Regions from separate parts of the Paenibacillus sp. FSL R10-2788 genome, predicted to be linked through region 2. Evidence: predicted binding sites of a transcription regulator. Region 2 holds the regulator's gene; each other region holds the start of a gene.
The links. Region 2 encodes Rex, which represses fermentation and respiration genes when NADH is low (regulators of the CRP and FNR family bind a similar motif). Its sites were predicted from a motif close to TTGTGAAATATTTCACAA; they were not measured.

Region 1 (4,804 bases), 310 kb from region 2:
AATTTTCGTGAGTACAATCACAAGTCAAAACTCCTTTCAGGGTTAAGGTGAACAGGTAGAAAAGATTTTTTCAGAACCTGATCACATATCCCGAGGAGGAACTATTATGGAAACTAAACAACCTAATGATAGAATTTCGGATTTACAGCATAAGCAATCGGTGCAACCTGGATTTACTCCAGATGCCCTGGTAAAAGATATTGTGCTGCAATTCCCAAAAGCTGCGGATTATTTCAAGTCTAAACGGATTGATTTCTGCTGTGGAGGCGCCAAACCTCTTGCTGAAGCAGCTGTAGAGCGTGGACTAGATCAAGAGATGATCATTAGTGATCTCAACAAGCTGTTCGAGGAATATCCGGTACCACAAGAAGAACTCGCATGGAACACAGCACCTTCTGCAGAGTTAATCGACCATATTGTGAGTAAACATCACCATTACCTGCGGGAAGAACTGCCCCTGATTAGCCAAAATGTAACTAAGGTATACCGGGTTCATGGCGGAGATTCACCTCATTTAGAAGAGTTATATAGTTTGTTTAATGCACTCAAGGAAGATCTGCTTCAGCATACAGCTAAAGAAGAGGAAGATGAGTTTCCAAAATTATTAGCGTATGATGCCAATCCAAGTGAAGAAGGGCTGACCACACTTCGCGAGGCATTATTTGAACTTGAGAGTGAACATGACACAGCAGGCGATATATTGAGACAAATACGCAAAATAACAGATGATTTCACCCCACCGGCTCATGCTTGTACAACCTATCGTTTGACTTATGCCCGGCTAGAGGAGCTGGAGAGCATGACTTTTGAACATGTTCATCTGGAGAATAATATATTGTTCCCTAGATTCCAGTAGAAAAAATGAGTTTTCAAAGAGTCCCTTAGGGGACTTTTTTTATATTTGAGAACAAAGCTTATTTACGTTATTCTTAAATAGACAGTATGCATAACTTACTACAAGCCTGAGACGCTGTGTGGTCATTAGGCGGGACAAGGCGGTGTCACTATGCCCACGAAATATATGTGGAGGTTGTTACTAGGATTAGTCATCGTATTCATAATAGGTGGATGTTCGACTCTTGCTGACGTTAATAATGAAGGGAATAATGGCTTAGCAGGATCAGACGGGCCTACGCTTTCGCTTATCGTTGCGGGAAATGACTTGCTGACCAACCCTTTGGACAAGCAGCTTAGCGAGAGCTACAGAAAAGGGATAACGATCTTTGACCTACTGAAAGGTAGTGGGAAGGCCACCTTTTCTGAGGATAACACAAGCATTCTAACGGTAAATAATATTTCACTCAGTCCAGGAATGAATTGGGAGCTGCAAATGGATGGGGAGACCATTGGATCTGAGGATTGGGGTCGAACCGTCGGGCATGAATCAAAATTAGTAATTACGGCGATGTCTAAGGAACAAGAGGAACCCCTTCAAATTGTGTTGTTGACCGTGAATGGCGGAAGTGAGCAAGTGAATTTGAATCATTCATATGTTATGGGATTTACTGAAGATTTAACAGTGAGAGGTTTGTTGAAGAACAGCAGTGTGGTGCAGTTGACCGAAGACAACAAAAAGGTGTTATCCATTGGTGATTATACTCCTCTTAGCAATGAAGTTTGGAAGATGAAGGTGAATGGGAAGCAGCTGCTTGAGAATGGAATGGACATGAAGCTTAGAGTGCAGGATGAATTGGAGATTTTATTGGCTATACGTTAAAAAAAGTACATAAATGCCAGATCTACGGTTATTCAGAACCTGTGATCTGGCTTTTTTTATTAGAATTTAGAACCTAACAAAGTTGTCTTATTTTTTATGTGAAAACATTCACATTTAATGTGACTGTAATCACAATCTCTCTTAAATTTTGAAATGTATAATTTCATTATGTAGAAGATAAGTTGAAGCAAAGTTCAACAAGAACGGATAAGACTGAGGAGGCACCTAACTATGGCAGCGAAGAGAGAAAAATTAGTATTAGTCGGCAACGGTATGGCAGGCATAGGTACGCTAGAGCAAATATTGAAGCTAGGTGGAGCTTATGACATTACGGTCTTTGGAAGCGAACCTCACCCCAATTATAATCGGATCATGTTGTCCTATGTTCTCGAAGGCAGCAAAACCATCAACGATATCATCCTAAACGACTGGAACTGGTATGAAGATAACAACATTACTTTGCATACAGGAACAACAGTTACGCGAATTGACGAGCATTCCAAGCAAGTAATTGCGGATAACGGTATGGCTGTTTCTTACGATAAAGTGATTATTGCAACGGGTTCGAATTCATTTATTTTACCTGTACCTGGTTGTGATAAGGAAGGAGTAGTGGGTTTCCGGGATATTGCAGATTGTGATGCGATGCTAGCTGCGGCTAAACAATACAACAAAGCGGCGGTAATCGGCGGGGGCTTACTTGGATTGGAAGCGGCAAAGGGTCTTGTGAACCTTGGCATGGACGTTACTGTAGTGCATCTGATGGAAGATCTAATGGAGCGCCAGCTTGATCGTAATGCCTCCTCTATGTTGCAAGCTGAGCTAGAGCGTCAAGGCGTGAAATTTGCCATGGGCAAACAAACAGTAGAATTGACAGGGGAACAGAGAGTAAGTGGTTTACAATTTAGTGATGGCACTACACTTGCAGCTGATTTTGTAGTTATGGCTGTAGGCATCAAACCGAATATAACTGTGGCAAAAGAAAGCGGAATTGCTGTTAATCGTGGAATTGTAGTGGACGATTATTTGCAGACCTCTATGCAGAATGTATATTCCATTGGCGAATGTGCCGAACATCGCGGAGTTTGTTACGGATTAGTAGCGCCGCTCTTCGAGCAGGGTATGGTTCTAGCTAAACATCTCTGCGGAAGCGATACAAATCCATATGAAGGTTCTGTTGTCTCCACCAAATTAAAAATTTCCGGTGTGGATGTATTTTCTGCAGGTGAGTTTATGGATTCCCCTGAGCACACTGTAATCTCAAGCAAAGATGAATGGAAGCGAACCTATAAGAAAATTCTGCTCAAAGACAATGTCATTGTTGGTGCAGTCCTGTTCGGGGATGTGACGGAATCGGCTAACCTGCAAAAGTTAGTAAAACAAGGTGCTGTAATGACTGATGAGATTTATACAGAGGTCATGGGTACGGGCTGCTGCGGAAGCGGAGCCAAAAAGAGCACATCTGTAGAAGCTATGGCGGACGAAGAAATCGTTTGTGGCTGTAATGGGGTTACGAAAAAAGCGATTGTGGATGCGGTCATAGAAAATGGTTTTACTACTGTGGACGAGATCAAAGCATGTACAGGAGCGACGCGTTCTTGCGGAGGTTGTAAACCGGTTGTAGAACAAATTTTACAATTTGTCCTGGGTGATAGTTTTGAGCAGTCTGCCAAGCAAGGTATCTGTAGCTGTACAACGCTTAGCCGGGATGAGATTGTTGCTGAGATTACAGCTAAAGGTCTTAGTACTACTAAAGAGGTTATGCATGTACTGGGTTGGAAACAAGAGGAAGGCTGCTCTAAATGCCGTCCGGCGATTAACTATTATCTGGGGATGCTAAATCCGGATACACATCAAGATGAGAAGGAATCACGTTTTGTTAATGAACGTATGGGAGCCAATATTCAGAAAGACGGAACCTATACCGTTATTCCACGCATGTACGGCGGGGTAACGACACCAGAGGATTTGAAGAAAATCGCTGATGTCTCCCTTAAATATGATGTAAAAGTTGTGAAGGTGACTGGTGGGCAACGCCTGGATCTAATCGGGGTGAAAAAAGAGGATCTGCCGAAGGTATGGGAAGAGCTCGATATGCCATCAGGTTATGGTTATGCCAAATCGCTACGTACGGTTAAGACTTGTGTGGGTTCACAGTTCTGCCGTTTCGGTACACAGGATTCGCTGGGAATGGGCGCGCTCATAGAACGTAAGTATGAACGTCTTGATTTTCCTGCCAAGTTTAAAATAGCTGTCAACGGCTGCCCACGTAACTGTGCGGAATCCTGCACGAAGGATATTGGCATCGTCGGTAATGACGGCGGTTGGGAAGTATTTATCGGTGGTAACGGTGGGATCAAACCACGGATTGCTGATTCCTTCTGCAAAATTAAGACCGATGAAGAGTTGATCGAAGTGTGCTCCGCTGTGATGCAATATTACCGTGAGACCGGCAATTATTTGGAGAGAACCTCCGAGTGGGTTGAGCGTATGGGACTTGAGCAGATTCAAATGGTCATTTTGAATAATGAAGATAACCGCAAAGAGCTGGCCGCACGGATTGACTTTGCTCTGACTCAGGTGACGGATCCTTGGAAAAAAATGCTTAATGACAGTAGCACTCGTACTGCGCTTTTTGAAGAAACAAGAGTCTAGCGGATATAACGCACACAGAAGGGGAGAGACCAATGAATAAGACCACACAAACGTATGCAATAGGCTCAGTACAGGATTTCCTGCTGCAGATTGGCCGTGTAGTGATTGCTGGAGCTGTTGAACTGGCTGTATTTCGTGCCTCTGACGGAGCCATCTATGCAGTAGAGAATCGTAGTCCTCATCCTAAGGGTGGCCCGCTTGCGGAAGGGATCGTGTCAGGTCACTATCTGTACGATCCGCTGTACGATTGGAAAATCGATCTGCGCACGGGTGAGGTGCAGGCTCCAGACCAAGGTAGTGTTGTGACTTATCCAGTCACACTGGACGGAGAGAAAGTTACAGTGAGCGTGTAGACACCGAAGAGTGTAGTAATAGATTTAATAGAAAACGGTGGGGTGGAGTATTATGTTTACGCAAAGTGTGGAGAGCATC
Region 2 (4,804 bases):
ATGGAGCGGAGTCATCGATCGGATCTACCCGGATCTGCTTACTGTCAAAGAAACCTGGGATGCACTCAGCGACAAGCTGTTCAGCCTTTTGCCGGAACGCAGTGATGCAGCAGCAGGGGAAGCGGGACAACTGGTTATGCGTTTGCTTCCCGCCCGTAAGCCGAAGGATTGGGATGAATTAGTTGCGCTTGAGAACACTATGAATCTGACGTTAAGCGACATCATCCGTAAGGGTGATAAAATGCTTAATGAGATGCGTGACCAGGAAAGCCAATCCTCAGCAGACAGTCTTGTTACTGATATTAGCGGTTTATTTAAGGATTTGGCTTCCATACGTGAGCAAGTAAGATTCTTTATGGGGCTGAATGACGATAATGTAGTATATTGGCTGGAGGCAAATGGAAATTACCGCAGCAAATCACTGCAGATGTATGCCGTCCCTGTGGATGTTAGCAGCCAGCTTAAAGAGTTGTTCTTCGATAAGAAAAAAAGCATCGTGCTTACCTCGGCGACGCTGTCTGTAGATAAATCTTTTCAGTTTATGATTGATAATCTCGGACTTAACGAAGCTGCGGAAGAGGGACGTCTAATGACCTCACTCCTTCCTTCTCCCTTTAAGTATCGCGAGCAGGCGCTTCTAGTTATACCGCGTGATTTTCCTAGTGTGAAGGGCAGTGTGGGCGATGCTCGATTTGTCGATACACTCGTACAGTCGTTAGCAGAAGCTGCCAAAACAACACGTGGGCGGATGCTGGTTCTGTTTACTTCTTATAAAATGCTGCGTCAGGTATATGATCCGCTTAAAGAGGCTTTGGCCTCACAAGAGATTACGGTGCTTGGTCAAGGCGTGGAAGGTGGCAGCCGGAGCAAGCTGATCCGCCGCTTTCAGGACAGTGCAGCATCCGTTCTGCTGGGGACGAGCAGCTTCTGGGAAGGTGTAGATATTCCAGGTGAAGCACTGACTTGCCTGGCCATCGTGAGACTTCCGTTTCAACCGCCGAATCACCCGTTGGCGGAAGCGAAGTCGGAGTTATTGCAGGCTCAGAAGAAGAATCCGTTCATGAAATTGTCTGTTCCTCAAGCGGTTATTCGCTTTAAGCAGGGATTCGGAAGACTGGTTCGCACGGCGCAGGATCGCGGAATAGTTATTGTTTATGATACAAGGGTTATTGAATCTCATTACGGGAAGTATTTCCTTTATTCATTGCCTGGTCCCAAAATGGAGCATATGCTGACTGATCAAATGGTCCCCCGCATAGCGGAATGGCTAGAGGATGGCGGCGCTTCTTAAAATGCTCGTCTTCAGTTTAGCTCCTCCTTATCCTTAAGGGCGGTAAGTTACAGTACCGCCCTTAATAAGGAGAGGTATACGTTTGAATATGGATTTTCACAAGAACATTACTATTTTTAGGAGGAAAAATATGAAATCGGATAAAATATCAGAAGCCGTTGTTCGCAGACTACCTGTGTATTTGCGTTTTTTGAATGATCTCCAGAATCGCGAAATATTAACAGTTTCCTCTCAGGAACTTGGACAAAAGCTTGATCTTAATCCCGCACAGATTCGTAAGGATTTAGCGTATTTTGGTGACTTCGGCAGAAAAGGTATCGGCTATGATGTAACGTATCTTATTGAGAAAATCCGTCATATCCTGAAGCTGGATCAACAGCTTAATGTAGCTTTAGTTGGAGCAGGTAATCTCGGACATGCCTTGTCTAATTACAATGCATATCTCAAAGATACTATGAAAATCACCGCTATATTTGATTCGTACGCTCCTAAGGTTGGACGTAAGATCAACTCCCTTACTGTGCAACCAATGGATGAACTAGGCAGCACGATTCGTGAGCAAGGTATTCGCATTGCCATTATTACCGTACCTGATTCAGAAGCTCAAAATGTAGCAGATATTCTCATTTCTTCTGGGATTGAAGCAATTTTGAACTTTGCCCCTGTGATTCTGAAGACACCACCGAATATCCGGGTGCATGCAGCTGATTTTACAACTGATCTGCAAAGTCTTGCGTATTACTTGCGGGATGGAAAGGAAGAAAGCGAACATGAACAACAATAAAACGATAATTAAGGGCGGGTATTTTCTGACTCCGGGAACGGATGAGCCGGTTCTGAGTGGATATATGACTATTGAAGATGATTTAATCACTTACATAGGAAAAGAAGAGCCTCAGATGGAAGCTGGAGTGCAAGTGGTTGATGGCAGCCGTCTGCTGTTCATGCCTGGACTTGTAAACACACATGGTCATGCGGCGATGTCTTTGCTGCGTGGATATGGAGATGATTTAGCGCTACAAGTGTGGCTTCAGGAGAAGATGTGGCCGATGGAGGAAAAGTTCACCGGTGATGATGTATACTGGGGAACCTCCTTATCTGTATTGGAAATGCTGAAGGGTGGAACTACGACCTTCCTCGATATGTATGATCATATGGACCGAGTAGCTGAGGTAGCTGAGTTATCAGGTATCCGTTCCGTATTGATGCGTGGTGTGATTGGGTTATGTCCAGAGGATGTACAGAATCACAAGCTTGCGGAAGCGATTTCTTTTGCCCGTAACTGGCATGGAAAGGCTGACGGTAGAATTACTACTATGATCTCGCCGCACGCCCCTTATACTTGCCCTCCGGACTTCCTGGTTAAGTTCGTGCAGGCAGCGCATGATCTGGATTTACCGATGCATACGCATATGTCCGAAACGAAACGTGAAGTGGAACAAAATGTGGCGGATTACGGGTTGCGTCCTGTAGCTCACTTAGAGAAGCTTGGAATGTTCACACGTCCCTCGATAGTTGCACATGGTGTTCATTTAAATGATGAAGAGATTGAGATCTTGGCTCGCCATAATGTGGGTGTCTCTCATAATCCGGGCAGTAATTTGAAGCTGGCTAGCGGAGTGGCTCGGGTTACTGATCTTCTAAAAGCTGGTGTGAAGGTGTCTCTTGGCACGGATGGCGCGGCAAGCAACAATAACTTGGATATGTTTGAAGAGATGCGGCTTGCAGCTCTCATTCATAAGGGTGTCAGCGGTGATCCAACGGCTGTTCCAGCTCCAGAAGCTCTACGTATGGCTACAGAATATGGCGCCCAGTCCATCTTTTTAAATAATGTAGGTAGACTTGCTGTTGGGATGAAAGCTGATTTCATTGCAATTGATATAGATCAGCCGCATTTGCTGCCACACACAGATCTGTTGTCTCATGCAGTTTACTCTGCTAGCGCTAAGGATGTTGAGCATGTGTGGGTGAATGGTAAACAGGTCATCAAGCATGGACAATGCTTAACCCTGGATGAGGAAGCTATCCGGCGTAAAGCGCAAGAAGCCTTCGAAGGTTTATTGAAGCGTTAAGTCTGGAGAATAACGAATAAATAATAGGCTGCGACTTTTTGCTTTTAGCAAAAGTTGCGGCCTTTTGTACATTTTAAGGCTGGGAAAGCTAGAAAATTATGAAATTTTGGATAAACACGCGGGTGTGTTATATAATCAAAAAAGATATATTACTAGAAAGGGAGCTGTACCTTGAAGAAAAGGAAAAAATGGATCCTCCTGGGGTCAGTTCTGATTCTGCTCCTGGGGTTTGGACTTATCCAGTTCTATGCCTATATTATGAAAGATCAATGGAACGAGCGGGATATCGCCAAGGATGTTGCCAAAACCAGAGCGGGTCTAACAGAGGTAACCAAAGCACAAAAATCGGTTTGGGATGAAAATGCAGTGTACTGGGTTTTAACAGGAAAAAATGAAGCCGGGACTGCTCTTATGGTCTGGGTCCGCTTTACGGTAGATGGAAAATTTGCTGAAGGCGACGACGCAGTGTTTGCTGAGGAACTAAGTAAAGGAACCTCAGAAGCCCAAATACGCGGCATTATCAAAGCTGATCTTCCGGACATAACGATTGAACGCTTGCTGCCGGGAGTATATAACGGAGAGTATGCTTGGCAGCTTTTTTATAAACAGAGCGGTCGGTATTATTATCAATTTTATCGGTTTTCGGATGGGTCCCGAATGGGTGAAGGTTACAGTTTACCTAAAAGTTAAGCCGAACATAAGGAAATTAAGGGTGGCAATGTAAACAAGCGAACTTATTATAAGTTCGCTTGTTTACATTTATTTGATGTACAAAAGTGATATACTAAGTGATATACTGAATGGGTGGTTATCACCGAATATTCTCTTAAATTCACATACAAAAATAGGCCGATTGATTAAAAATCAAGGCCGATTTTGTCGAAAACGAGGAATATATTTGGTATTGATGGAAATATTTAAAAAATTAAATTTTAAATATATTCACATTTATTTTGAAATTAGTATATACACCTGTGATATACTACTACTTGTAATTAGAACAGCAATAAGAGACTTCAGTCTCTCTGATGAGCTCTCAAGTAGCTATAAATTATTATACTGAGCTTTATATTTTGTCATCTTTGAGAGGAGGACGTTTCTTGAAATTACGTCTTGTACCTGTGCTGATAACGTCTCTACTGTCGGCTACTCTATTGTTTGGTGGCTTCTTTTTGTATCGTCAGTTTGCAATGCAGGAACCACTTCAGAAGATTGTATCTCAATATGAGGGCGTCAATGATTCTCATATCAGTATTAACCGCAATGAGGTCACTTTGAAACTTGATCTCCAGCCAGGCACGAAATTACGTGAACTGGTTCAGTACGTCTCTAAAGAAGGAAAATCGATGATTGATGGACGTACACTGAAACTTGATGTAGAACAGAACTCCAGTGAACTGCTGGATGAATACTGGGATAAAGCGATGTTCTCTGTAGCTGA
Region 3 (4,804 bases), 3.8 Mb from region 2:
TTCGATTATAAATGATAAATTTGTACTTTGGGCGATATTATCGCTGTGTTTTTTTGTGTTAATCATATTGATAAACTTGGTCCGTCAAAACTCAAAAATGCTTAGAAGATTAGATGAGTTAAATTATCATATTTTTAATCAGAACGTTGATTTAGAGTATAATGAAGAAAGTGAAAAGTACATTTCTGAATCACCTATTACTATTGTAATGACCTCATTTTTAACACAAGAAGCCGCCAGCAGAAAACCAACAGTAACAATTGAAATAAATTATCCGTCTCAACTGAGCGTGGATTATAACTTTTCAAATGAGTATATAATAAAAGAAGAGAGCAACTCAAATAATACAAAATTCAAGGTATTCTTAAAATCAGAAGCAATAATTATAACAATTCGTTCTTTAAGTTTAAGCAAAGAGAGAGAAAGTGAGTTCTTACAATCAAGTAAAAAAATAAATATTACATTTGAGAGTGAACTTTTTTCTGAAACTAAGTTAGAAAGTCTACCTGTGTTTTTAGGGTAAATATAAGAAATAGAATTTTTTTCCTAAGGGACAATGGCTTTCATAATACTGTTATTACTGGGGACAAATTGGGGACGAAATTCAGCATAAAGCTACATATCGCTGCTGTGGATAGCCTAAACACCGATTCGAAGAATGCAGTAACTGCAAGGGGTTGCGGGTCTTAGCATGAAGCACCGTAGCGGGATATAATCCCGCATACGGTGCATGTGGAGTCGGTGGCGTTGTTGGTGAGGAACCCTTGCCAATTAGACCCTAAATAATTGGGCGATTTTAATTCCACTAACGGAGAACGATAAAAGAGCAGCGAGTTAGACGAGCACCCTAGACTCCACCATAAAAAACCGCCCTGTTCGCAATGTTGCTAACAGGGCGGTTTGCTATGTCATAGAGGGCAGCTTGAAAGTTAGCAGTCAACCGGCACTCTACAAGTTATCTTGCACGTTTTTAAGTCTACCTTATTAATAGAGCAGTTACACAAAAAATAAGATTACTCTGCTACAACTTGTTTGCCTGCAATCCGGCCGAATGTGAAGATATCAGCGATGGCATTACCGCCAAGACGGTTTGCACCATGAATGACCCCTGTTACTTCACCTGCAGCGAACAACCCAGGGATGACTTCGCCTTTTTCATTCAATACGCGAGTCTTCTCGTCGATCACCAAGCCGCCCATTGTATGGTGAACGGAGGGTACAGCTTTTTCGATGTAGTAAGGGCCTTTTTCAAGAGATTTCAATCCACCGCGATGTTTGAAATCAAGGTCATTACCTGTTTTCGCATAATCATTTACTTTATTAATCGTTTCTTTCAAAGTGTTCACGTCGATTTTGAAGAAATCAGCTGCCTCCTCAATCGTATCGGCTTTAAAGAGCAAGCCTTGTTTAACGAGTTGATCGTATTCGTCTTGATGAACTTCTATCGTTTTACCGATATCCTCAATACCTTGGTTCCATAATTGATACGTATATCCGCCCGTTTGGGCAAGAATTGCTTTAGAAATAACGTCTCGACGTTCTAATTCCTCAACGAAGCGCTTGCCTTCTTGGTTAATCAGGATCGCACCATCGAAGCGGGAATCTGCAACCAGGGAAATAACACCTGTCTCAGGATTACAGATTGGATACGTTTGAATACTCTCCATGTTTGTCAGTTTGGCGCCAATCGTTTCTGCCATAACGATACCGTCACCTGTAGATCCTGGTGTATCGGTAGACATATATTTTTCATCCATTTTAGGGTTATACTTTTTACGCATCTCTACATTGGATCCAAAACCACCGGTAGCGATGATGACGCCTTTGTTCGCATGGAATGTGATCTTGTCGCCAGTACCCGAAGTCGCAGTTACACCTGTTATTTTGCCGCTTTCGTCCTTCAGCAAGGTTTCGGCTTTCATATTCGTTTTGATCGTGATTTGATCAGCGTCTGTTTTGGCTTTTAACTTAGTAATCAATTCAACACCTGTATGACCTACAGGAATCAACGCACGTTTTCTGGAATGGCCTCCAAATTGGAACAGATGATCAGGTAAGAACTCTACCTTGATATCATCGCGCAGCCATTCGGCAGATGCTAGAGCATTGTCGGCAAGAATACGAACCATCTTTGGATCCCCGAGGTTGTCTCCGCCTTTCATCGTATCATCATAGAACAAGTCAGCCGTGTCATCAGTGATGCCAAGAGCACGTTCAACCCAGTTGTCCGGCGCATTCATCTCACCACCGGAAATCAATGTGTTGCCGCCAACAGCTGGCATTTTCTCGAGCAGAACTACATTAGCTCCAGCGCTCTTCGCTTCGATAGCCGCACTAAAGCCAGCACCCCCGGCACCGATGACGACAACATCATAGGTTTGCTCGACTTCTTCTTTGTCTTTGCTTCCACTGACTGCAGCGCCAGCGACAAGGGTAAGTCCAGACTTCGTAATTGCATCTTGAATGGCTTCGAGATATCCTTTGCTTGTAACTGTAGATCCGCTAATGGCATCAACTTTTGCGCTGTTAGTTGCCATGACATCTTGCTTGAGCTGCGTATAAACAGGTTCTGCAAGTACTTCATTTTCCTTATGCTCTGTCACTTTAATGTCAGTGATCTTGTTATCTAATAAGGAGACTTGTACTTTAATATCGCCATGTTTACCTTGCCCAACTCCTTCAAAGACTTGAACTCCGTTTGCATCTGCAGCGGGTTCTGCATCTTTACCGCCGCAGGCAGCAAGCGTGAACATAAGACTGAGGACTAGTAGAATAGATAACAGCTTTTTCGTGTGAGTTCGCATAATATCTCCTTCATTCTGTTGTGAATTGGTTACATACACTAGGGAGAGGAAGATTTGCTAGGCAAATCCTTTATCTCTAGCCTAGACATGAATGTTATTTCATGTGAAAATATGCACAAGACCTATTATAGATTTAGTACAGCATTATGTATTTGCACAGATTAGTGTTTTTTTGTCTTTTTCGGGCATGTAAGAGACGGATATTGTGAAGGGCTATGATTACAATGAAATCAATTCACTTAAAAATCACGTTAATCGCAGGAGGCTGCTTCTTGCTGCTGTTCGTTGCATTGCTTGTAACAATATATTTGGAGATGAACCATACGGTTGTCCCTTTGAATAAGAACTTAACGCAGCAAGTGGTTACTGCACGCAGCGACCAGATTGATTATTGGTTTAATCAGCGCATTGGAGAGATAGACATGCTTGCTTCTCTAGCTTCGGACCATCAGTGGACACGAGATGAATTGCTGCAAGAGTTCGATAAGTTCGAGGCGAAGAAGCAAGTAGAGTACGAATCCATACGTGTGGTGGATATTCACGGAAATTCCTGGTCAGCAAGGGACAAGCCTTTTTCGATACTAAACCGACCCTACTATCGAAAACTGCTGAATTCAGATTCCAATTATGTGGTGAGCAATCCGATCGTATCCAAAGCGAATGCAGCCGAAATCGTCGTCATTCTTTATCGTGTTAATCCATCGGTGAATGATGAGGTAGCTTATATTGCCGCAGCCGTCTCCGTTAAGAAGATGAAGGAGATTGCTCAAGATGTAATGCTATATGACCAGTCAGGCCAGCTTATCGTCGATTGCAGAGAGCTGGGTGAAGAAGATGGAGCGGAGGATACAGCAGATAAGAAGAACATGAGTGTATTTGAGGCTCCAATTCAAAATGTGGAAGGCTGGAAGTTAGTACTCGAAGTACCGAATTCAAGTCTATCGTTAGCGGTGATCAAAACCCAGCGGACTGCATTGCTGGTAGGCGTTCTTATCGGTAGTGCGTTTATCGTCTTTCTGATGCTGCTTGCTTCTTCCATTATTCGTCCAATTCAGTCGCTTCGCCAGGTAATGGAAAATGTGCAGAACGGCAACCAAACCATACGAGCAGATGTTACGCGCTCGGATGAGATCGGCGATCTTGGACGAAGCTTCAATGACATGCTTGTTCAATTATACGCTGTGGAGCAGGACCGAAAGGAGATGGAACTCAGACTGATTCATGAGCAGATCAAGCCGCACTTTTTATACAACACATTGGATACGATCCAGTGGATGGCAACGGAACATGGAGCAGACAATGTGGTGGAGATGGTGGAAGCGCTTAGCGCGTATTTCCGATTAGGGCTTGGCACAGGCAGTCCATACATTCTGCTTGATCAGGAGTTGTACCATGTCGAGAGTTATCTTCATATTCAAGGTGTGCGATATGAGGAGATTCTGGACTACGAGCTTCGATATGATGAAAAGCTTGCTCAGTGCCAAGTCGTTCGCTTCATACTGCAGCCTTTGGTGGAAAATGCGATTTATCACGGGATTAAGCCACTTGGGGATCAAAAGTGCAAAATTTCGATTACAGCATATAAACAGGCCGATTATTTGGTCATTAAGGTTGAAAATAATGGGGTTATGATTCCGGAAGAGAAGCTTGAGCAGATAAATCAAGCCCTTCTTGATGATACATATGATCGTTCTGCCACAGGCTTTGGGCTATACAGTGTAAACCATCGCATTCGACTAGCTTACGGAGTGCCATATGGCCTTGCAGTGAAGAGCGAAGATGGCATTACCGTTATGGTCATTCGAATACCTTTGGACGGGGAGTGGAATGAAGATGTGGAAGATTGTCATCGTCGATGATGAAACGATCATTCGCAAAGGCTTGCGACAATATATTGAGGAGAGTCCGTATCTTTTTGAAGTTGCAGGAGAAGCGAAAAGTGCAAACGAAGCATTGAATATGGTGGAGGAAGCCCCACCACATGTATGTCTTGTGGACAT

Region 1: the regulator Rex is predicted to act here: its motif matches at 1,814-1,831, upstream of nirB (nitrite reductase large subunit NirB).
Region 3: the regulator Rex is predicted to act here: its motif matches at 2,906-2,923, upstream of NSQ50_RS03440 (flavocytochrome c).

The regions. Positions count from the first base shown of each region.
Region 1 covers NZ_JBBOQA010000001.1:4,894,252-4,899,055, reverse strand. The annotation lists gene ric (iron-sulfur cluster repair di-iron protein) at 161-856, shown strand; gene NSQ50_RS21845 (hypothetical protein) at 1,007-1,717, shown strand; gene nirB (nitrite reductase large subunit NirB) at 1,949-4,372, shown strand; gene nirD (nitrite reductase small subunit NirD) at 4,405-4,725, shown strand; gene NSQ50_RS21830 (formate/nitrite transporter family protein) at 4,778-4,804, shown strand, end outside.
Region 2 covers NZ_JBBOQA010000001.1:4,582,566-4,587,369, reverse strand. The annotation lists gene dinG (ATP-dependent DNA helicase DinG) at 1-1,291, shown strand, start outside; gene NSQ50_RS20370 (redox-sensing transcriptional repressor Rex) at 1,422-2,075, shown strand; gene NSQ50_RS20365 (amidohydrolase) at 2,062-3,363, shown strand; gene NSQ50_RS20360 (cell wall elongation regulator TseB-like domain-containing protein) at 3,535-4,053, shown strand; gene NSQ50_RS20355 (hypothetical protein) at 4,464-4,804, shown strand, end outside.
Region 3 covers NZ_JBBOQA010000001.1:779,341-784,144, forward strand. The annotation lists gene NSQ50_RS03435 (hypothetical protein) at 1-523, shown strand, start outside; gene NSQ50_RS03440 (flavocytochrome c) at 1,014-2,804, opposite strand; gene NSQ50_RS03445 (histidine kinase) at 3,077-4,663, shown strand; gene NSQ50_RS03450 (response regulator transcription factor) at 4,638-4,804, shown strand, end outside.